DNA from 2 places in the Streptosporangium sp. NBC_01755 genome. Region 1 is predicted to be linked to the other one. Evidence: riboswitches for the same ligand, from Rfam matches in the RefSeq annotation. Region 1 holds a riboswitch; the other holds the start of a gene.
The links. Region 1 has a riboswitch for cobalamin ahead of cobN (cobaltochelatase subunit CobN). Riboswitches for the same ligand answer to the same signal wherever they lie in the genome.
Positions count from the first base shown of each region.

Region 2: linked by a shared signal. The riboswitch ahead of metE (5-methyltetrahydropteroyltriglutamate--homocysteine S-methyltransferase) and the one ahead of cobN (cobaltochelatase subunit CobN) in region 1 are both predicted to bind cobalamin.

Region 1 is NZ_CP109131.1:6,402,131-6,406,328, reverse strand. Features, by position in the region: gene OG884_RS30385 (precorrin-3B synthase) at 1-1,326, opposite strand, end outside; cobalamin riboswitch at 1,401-1,603, shown strand; gene cobN (cobaltochelatase subunit CobN) at 1,780-4,198, shown strand, end outside.
Region 2 is NZ_CP109131.1:580,064-584,261, reverse strand. Features, by position in the region: gene OG884_RS02435 (MarR family winged helix-turn-helix transcriptional regulator) at 1-21, opposite strand, end outside; gene OG884_RS02430 (EamA family transporter) at 61-987, shown strand; gene OG884_RS02425 (nitroreductase family deazaflavin-dependent oxidoreductase) at 1,160-1,507, opposite strand; cobalamin riboswitch at 1,589-1,847, shown strand; gene metE (5-methyltetrahydropteroyltriglutamate--homocysteine S-methyltransferase) at 1,986-4,198, shown strand, end outside.

The DNA of each region.
Region 1 (4,198 bases):
GTCAGGACCGTCCGCACCGGCCTCGGAGCCGGTGTCGCCGGCGTTCGGGTGAACACCCGCGTGGATGTCGGCGTGGATGTAGGTGTGGACGTCGGCGTGAACACCCGCATGGACGTCGGCGTGAACGTCGGCGAGGGCCTTGGCACATCCGGGGCGGCCGGCGCAGGCGGTCAGGCCCAGCCACGGCGACGCCGGATCGCCGACCAGGCCCGCGGCCGTGAGCGTCGCCCGCCGGCCGTCGACCTCCGGCGACGGCAGATCGGGGACGACGATCGTCCGCCACGGTGTCACCCGGACCTCTCCCCCGCCGTGCTCGGCCGCCTGGGCGAGCACCTCCAGCTGGGCCGCCGTGAGCCGCCCGAGCGCGGCGAGAACGGTGAGGGCCGACCTTCCGTCACGCTGCGCGATGACCCCGACCGTGCCGCCGTGCACGGTCCGCCCCCGCCGTACGGCGGGGGCGGCGGCCTGGCGCAGATCCGGTTCCGCCCTGAGCGCGCGGGCCGAGACCCGGCCTGGGCCGTCGGTCAGCTCGGCGAGCCGCCACGCGCCCGCCCCCTGCTCGGCGCGCTCGGCCAGGAACGCCTCGGCGACCGCGAGCATACCGGTGACGGCGGAGGAGACGGGCGTGCGCAGCCCGTGGTCGGCACCGGCGAGCAGCAGCGCCACCTCGGAGACGTCCACCGAGGCGTCCGCCGGATCGACCGGCAGCAGCGTGACGTCCGCGCCGAGAGCCACCATGTCGCCCGAGCCGTCGTCGAGCGCGAACAGGAACCGACCGGGCAGGTCGGCGAGCGCGGGCCGGGCGCAGAGTTCCCCGTCCAACTCGGACACGAGCGGACGGACGTCGAGCATGCTCGCGGGTGCCCGCCCGGCCAGGGGGGAGGCCACGATGTTACGTACCCGCTCGTGCGTGGCCGACGGCAACAGCCCGGCGGCGGCCAGCCGCGCGGCGAAGTCAGGTGCCGGGGAAAGCCGCCGCCCGCCGTCCGGAACGCGCGTGTCACCGTCCACGTCACCGCGTACGGAAACCCCGACCGGAGAAGACTCACCGTCCGGAACGCCCACGTCACCGCGTACGGAAACCCCGACCGGAGAAGACTCACCGTCCGGGGCGTGCGCGTCGTCGCGTGACGGATGCACGGCGGGAAGGGGCTCGCCGTGCTGCGGTGGCAGGCCGCGTACCTGGAGGTTCGCCCTGGAGGTCAGCTCGATCACGCCGGATCCGAGCTCCCGGGCGGCGGCGGCGACCACGCGGAGCTGACGCGCCGTGAGCGCCCCACCGGGAACCCGGATCCGCGCCAGGCCGCCATCGGCCGCAGCATGCACCTGGAGCGCTCCGGGACACGCGTCTGTCCGGGTTCTTCCGGGAGGGTCAGTTATTGACACGCAGTGGATGGTAGCTCCCATTTCTTTACGGATGTCCGCCTGGCATAGTGTGACCCTAGGCGACGGCGCAGGGAGGAAGCCGGTGTGAAACCGGCGCGGTCCCGCCACTGTAACCGGGGAGCGAACCCCACCGAAGGCCACGGTCCGGCAACGGACGGGAAGGCCGGGGTGAGCGTTGATCCGGGAGCCAGGAGACTCCTGCCGTCGCGATGACGACGACCCGGGGCGAGGACCCCGAGGGAGGACTTCTCCATGCGCTCCGTGCCGCCCACCCCCCGATCCCCCGTGTCGCCCGCGTCGCAGGCCGCCGTGTCACCCACCCCCCGATCTCCCGCGCCACCCGCGTCGCAGGCCGCTGTGTCACCCGTGTCGCCCGTGTCGCCGGCGCCGCCCATGCCTTCGGCGCCGCCCTGCGTCCTGCTGCTGTCGACCTCCGACACCGACCTGCTCAGCGCGCGGGCGAGCGGCGCGGACTACCGGCTCGGCAACCCGGCGAGGTTGTCCGCCGAGGACCTGCCCGCGCTGACCGAGGGCACGGACCTTGTGGTCGTGCGACTGCTCGGCGGACGGCGGGCATGGGAGGACGGGCTGGACGCGCTGCTCGCGGGCCAGCGGCCCGTCGTGATCCTCGGCGGCGAGCAGGCCCCCGACGCCGAGCTGATGGAGCTGTCCACGGTGCCCGGCGGCGTCTGCGCCGAGGCGCACGCCTACCTCGCGCACGGCGGCCCCGCGAACCTGGCCCAGTTGCACGCCTTCCTCTCCGACACGGTGCTGCTCACCGGGTACGGCTTCGCGCCGCCCGTGCCCACCCCGAGCTGGGGCCCCCTCGAACGCGTCGCACGGCGCACCGAGGGCCCCGTCATCGGCGTGCTCTACTACCGCGCGCACCACGTCGCGGGCAACACCGCCTTCGTCGAGGCGCTCTGCCTGGCCATCGAGGACGCGGGTGGCCAGGCCCTGCCCGTCTACTGCGGTTCCCTCCGCACCGCCGAGCCCGGCCTGTTCGACACGCTCCGAGCCGCGGACACCCTGGTGGTCACCGTGCTCGCCGCCGGGGGCACCCGCCCGGCGACCGCCTCGGCGGGCGGGGACGACTCCGCGTGGGACGTCGGCGCGCTCGCCGAGCTGGACGTGCCGATCCTGCAGGGCCTCTGCCTGACCACGGGAAGGGACGCCTGGCGGGAGAACGACGACGGCCTGTCCCCGCTCGACGCCGCCTCCCAGGTGGCGATCCCCGAGTTCGACGGGCGGATCATCACCGTGCCGTTCTCCTTCAAGGAGGTCGACAACGAGGGCCTGACCGTGTACGTGGCCGACCCCGAGCGGGCCTCGCGCGTCGCCGGCATCGCCGTACGGCACGGCCTGCTCCGGCATGTCCGAGCGCCGGAACGACGGATCGCGGTGATGCTGTCGGCGTACCCGACCAAGCACGCCAGGATCGGCAACGCGGTCGGCCTGGACACCCCGGCCAGTGTGGTCAGGCTGCTCACGGCCATGGCGGAGGCCGGGTACGACCTCGGGGACGGTTTCCCCGGCGTGGCGGAGCAGGACGGCGACGCGCTGATCCACGCACTGATCGCGGCGGGTGGCCAGGACCAGAACTGGCTCACCGAGGAGCAACTGGCCGCGAACCCGGTGCGGATCCCGGCCGCGCGCTACCGGGCGTGGTTCGAGACGCTGCCCGAGGACCTGCGCCGCGACATCGAGGCGCACTGGGGGCCGCCGCCGGGCGAGTTGTTCGTCGACCGGAGCCGCGATCCCGATGGCGAGATCGTGCTGGCCGCGCTGCGCGCGGGCAACCTCGTGGTGATGGTCCAGCCGCCGCGAGGCTTCGGGGAGAACCCGGTCGCCATCTACCACGACCCCGACCTGCCGCCGAGCCACCACTACCTGGCCGCCTACCGGTGGCTGGCCGACGACTTCGGCGCGCACGCGATCGTGCACGTCGGCAAGCACGGCAACCTGGAGTGGCTGCCCGGCAAGTCGACGGGGATGTCGGCCTCCTGCGGCCCCGACGCGGCGCTCGGCGATCTGCCGCTGGTCTACCCGTTCCTGGTGAACGACCCCGGTGAGGGCACGCAGGCCAAGCGGCGGGCGCACGCCGTACTGGTCGATCATCTGGTGCCGCCGATGGCCCGCGCGGAGACCTACGGCGACATCGCCCGGCTGGAGCAGCTGCTGGACGAGCACGCCTCGATCGCGGCCATGGACCCGGCCAAGCTGCCGGCCATCCGGGCGCAGATCTGGACGCTGATCCAGGCCGCCAGGCTCGACCACGACCTGGGCGTCGACGACCGGCCGCAGGACAGCGGGTTCGACGACTTCCTGCTGCACGTCGACGGGTGGCTCTGCGAGGTCAAGGACGTCCAGATCCGCGACGGCCTGCACGTGCTCGGCAGCGCCCCCGAGGGGAAGGCCCGCGTCGACCTCGTGCTGGCCATGCTCCGCGCCCGCCAGATCTGGGCCGGTCAGGAGGCACTCCCCGGCCTTCGTGAGGCCCTCGGCCTGGCCGAGGACGGCGGCGCCGCGAGGGTGAGCGTGGACGAGGCCGAGTCGCTGGCCCGCGCCCTCGTCGAGGGCATGGAGGAGCGCGGCTGGGACCCGTTCGCCGTCTCCCCCGTCACCGCGTCCGTCCTCGCCGGCAGGAGTGACCACGACTCCGGAGTCCTGGCCGCCAATGACCGCGCCCCCGGAGTCCTGGCCGCCAATGACCGCGCCCCCGGAGTCCTGGCCGCCGTGGAGAAGGTGCTCGGGTTCGCAGCCGAGGAGATCGTGCCCCGGCTCGCCAGGACCACGGACGAGATCGGCGCGG
Region 2 (4,198 bases), 2.3 Mb from region 1:
ATGATCCAGGTGTTCGCTCATGCCTGCAATATAGCTTCCAGAGAAGCTATATTGCCTTCTATGGAAGCTAATTTTCGCTGGGCGTTGGTCACGGCGATGGCGCCGATCACCTGGGGGACGACCTACTTCGTCACCCACCAGTTCCTCCCGCCCGGCTACCCCCTGTACGGGGCGGCCATCAGGGCGCTGCCCGCGGGACTCCTGCTCCTCCTCATCAGCAGAAGGCTTCCTTACGGGGCGTGGTGGTGGAAATCCCTGGTCCTCGGAACTCTCAACATGAGCGCGTTCTTCGCGTTGATCTACCTGGCGGCTCAGCTGCTTCCGACGAGCATCGCCTCGACGATCATGGCGACGTCGCCCGTCGTGATGATGCTCCTGGCCTGGTCGCTGCTCTCGGAGCGCCCGCGGATCCTGCACCTGGCCGGAGCCGGCGTCGGCATCGCGGGGGTGTGCCTCATGCTGTTCACCGGCGCGGCCGCCGTCGACGCCCTCGGCGTGCTCGCGTCCGTCGCGGCCATGGTGATGTCGTCGGTCGGCTACGTGCTGGCCAAGAGATGGAACGAGGATGTCGACGTGCTGTCGTCGACCTCGTGGCAGCTCATCGCCGGGGGAGTCGTCCTGCTGCCCTTCGCCGTCGCGGTGGAGGGCCCGCCGCCGAGCCTGGACGGACCTGCGATCCTCGGGTTCGGTTATGTCAGCGTCGTCGCGACGGCTCTCGCCTTCGCCGCCTGGTTCGCCGGACTACGGCACCTGTCGGCGGGAACGGTGGGACTCGTCGGGTTGCTGAGCCCGGTGACCGGGGTGCTGATCGGTACGACGATCGCCGGAGAGGCGCTCACCGCGCAACAGTTCTGCGGGCTGATGCTGGCACTCCTCGGCATCCTCCTCGGGCAGCCCGTCGCGGCCCGCCTCGTCGCGATCAGGCGGCAACGACGCCGGGCAAGGCCGGCAGGGCCTGCCCGGCGTCGAGAACGAATCAGCCGCTGACAGTGCCGTGTGGCCACGGACTTCGACTCCGACTCCGACGGCGCTCGGTCGGCGCCCTCCTGAGCGCGGATCCGACGGCACCCGGTCGGTCTCTCATCCCGGTCACGCTAGGCGATCAGGATCGGCCCCCGCACTCCGATATCGAGCCAGGCCGATGGCACCTGGAATATCGTCAGCCTGCGGCCAGGTCCATGCGGAGGAACTCGGTGATGCGGAGCAGCCTCGGTGGGCGTGGCACCTCATCGGAGAGAGCCTGGAACGCCTCGTCTTTCCCGACGAGGCGTGGGGCGGCGAGTTCCACCTCCCTCCCGTCGACCCGGAGCCGCGCCCCGTCGGCCGCCAAGATGTTCTGCACCCAGTCCGAGCGCGATCCATACACCAGAACGAACAGGTAGCCGCCGTCGACGGGGTGCGTATCGAGCGGCGTGCGGTACGTCGTGCCAGAGGTGCGACCGACGTGAGTCAGCACCGGCCATGTCCCGCTCGCGATCGCGCGAGGGTTGAACACCCGCTTGTTCACGTGCCCCCACCACTTCGGCATCGGCATCGGGGTCTTGGCGGGGCCGATCGCTCCCCTGTCACCTGGGGGAACCGAATGCGTCTAGGCTGGACCCGCAGTCGGTTCGCCCTGCCCTCCAGGCAGGCGCGTCGTAAGAGGGAACCCGGTGCGGCCGGCGCTCGCCTGTTTGGCTCGCGAGCTCGCCAATTCCGGGACTGCCCCGCAGCGGTGAGTGGGAACGACCGCCGTCAAACGCACTGGGTCCGAGTACCGGACCGGGGAAGCGACGGCCAGTAGATGCCCGGGCGAAATCCCGGGCGTGCCCGCGAGTCCGAAGACCTGCCACTGCCCGCGTGCGACCACGCACGCGGTGACTTCGGTGACCTCGAGGGCGGGTCGGCGCTGCGAGCGGGCACCAGATCAGGGTGCTCGCCGGTCAGCCGTTCCTTCGCGCCCATGAGAGCACCGGGGTTCTCCATGACTCGCGAAGGAGAGTTTCGTGGCTGAGACTTCCGCCACCCCCGCATCACTCGCCACCGTCCACGGCTATCCACGCCAGGGGCCGGACCGCGAGCTGAAGAAGGCGATCGAGGGCTACTGGGCGGGCCGCGTCACCGCCGATGAGCTGCATGACACCGCGGCCCGGCTGCGCCGCGACAACTGGCGGCACCTGGCCGGTGCCGGCGTGCGGGAGGTCCCCACCGGCGACTTCTCACTGTACGACCACGTGCTGGACACCACCGTCATGGTCGGCGCCATCCCTGAACGTCACCGGGCCGCCGTCGAAGCAGACGCCCTGGACGGCTACTTCGCCATGGCGCGCGGCACCCAGGCCGTCGCTCCGCTGGAGATGACCAAGTGGTTCGACACCAATTACCACTACCTGGTGCCGGAACTGGGGGCGGACACCGTCTTCACCGCCGATCCGGCCAAGCAGGTCGGCGAGCTGCGTGAGGCTCTCGCACAGGGGCACAGCCCGCGTCCGGTGCTGGTCGGCCCGGTGACGTACCTGCTGCTGGCCAAGCCCGCGCCCGGCATGGACCCCGGCTTCGACCCGACCACCCTGCTGGACCGGCTGCTGCCGGTCTACGTGCAGGTGCTCACCGCCCTGCGCGCGGCGGGCGCCGAGTGGGTGCAGCTGGACGAGCCCGCCCTGGTACAGGACCGCGACCAGGCCGTGCTGGACGCCGCGGCCCGCGCCTACCGGGAGCTCGGCTCCCTGACCTACCGGCCGAAGATCCTGGTCGCCAGTTACTTCGACCGGCTGGGAGAGGCGCTGCCGGTTCTGGCCGAGGCGCCGATCGAGGGACTGGGCCTGGACTTCACCGGCCCGGCCGCGGCGAACCTGAACGACCTGGCCAGGGTGGGCGGGGTTGTCGGCAAGCGTCTGATCGCGGGCGTCGTGGACGGCCGCAACGTGTGGATCAACGACCTGGAAAGGTCACTGTCCACCCTGGCCACCCTGCTCGGCCTGACCGACCGGGTGGACGTGGCGGCCTCCTGCTCGCTGCTGCACGTCCCGCTGGATGTCGCGCTCGAGCACGGGGTGGATCCGCAGGTCGGCCGCTGGCTTGCCTTCGCCCGGCAGAAGACGGCCGAGATCGTCACCCTGGCCAGGGCACTGAGCGAGGGCACCGGCGCCATCGCCGGGCAACTGGCCGCCAACCGGGCCGATCTCGCCTCGCGGGCGGCCTCGGCGCTCACCCACGACTCCGCCGTACGGGCCCGTAGCGCGGCGGTCACCCCGGCCGACGCACGCCGCTCCCAGCCCTATCCCGAGCGGGCCGTCGCGCAGCGTGCCCGCCTTGGCCTGCCGTTGCTGCCGACGACCACCATCGGCTCCTTCCCGCAGACCACCGAGTTGCGGGCGGCCCGCGCCGACCTACGCGCCGGACGCATCGACGCCGCCGCCTACGACGAGCGGATCGCCTCCGAGATCCGCTCGGTTCTGGTCTTTCAGGAGGCGGCGGGCATCGACGTCCTGGTACACGGCGAGCCCGAACGCAACGACATGGTCCAGTACTTCGCCGAGCAGCTCAACGGATATCTGGCCACGCAGCACGGCTGGGTGCAGTCCTACGGCACCCGCTACGTGCGGCCGCCGATCCTCGCCGGAGACGTCTCCCGCACCGAGCCCATGACGCTGCGCTGGACCCGCTACGCCCAATCCCAGACGGCGCGTCCCGTCAAGGGCATGCTCACCGGGCCGGTCACCATGCTGGCCTGGTCCTTCGTCCGTGACGACCAGCCCCTGGCCGAAACCGCCCGCCAGGTGGCGCTGGCCCTGCGTGATGAGGTCGCCGACCTGGAGGCCGCCGGCACCGCCGTCATCCAGGTCGACGAGCCCGCCCTGCGTGAGACCCTGCCACTGCGTGCCGCCGACAGGCCCGGCTACCTGGCCTGGGCAGGCGAGGCCTTCCGGCTCACCACCGGCGGGGTGCGGGCCGACACCCAGATCCACACCCACATGTGCTACGCCGAGTTCGGGGAGATCCTGGCCGCGATCGACGACCTGGACGCGGATGTGATCAGTCTGGAGGCCGCCCGTTCGCACATGCAGGTGGCGCGCGAACTCGCCGAGGCGGGCTACCCGCGCGAGGTAGGACCAGGGGTCTACGACATCCACTCCCCGCGCGTCCCCGGCGTCGGGGAGGTCGCGTCCCTGTTGCGTAAGGGGCTCGATGGTATCCCGGCCGGGCGGCTGTGGGTCAA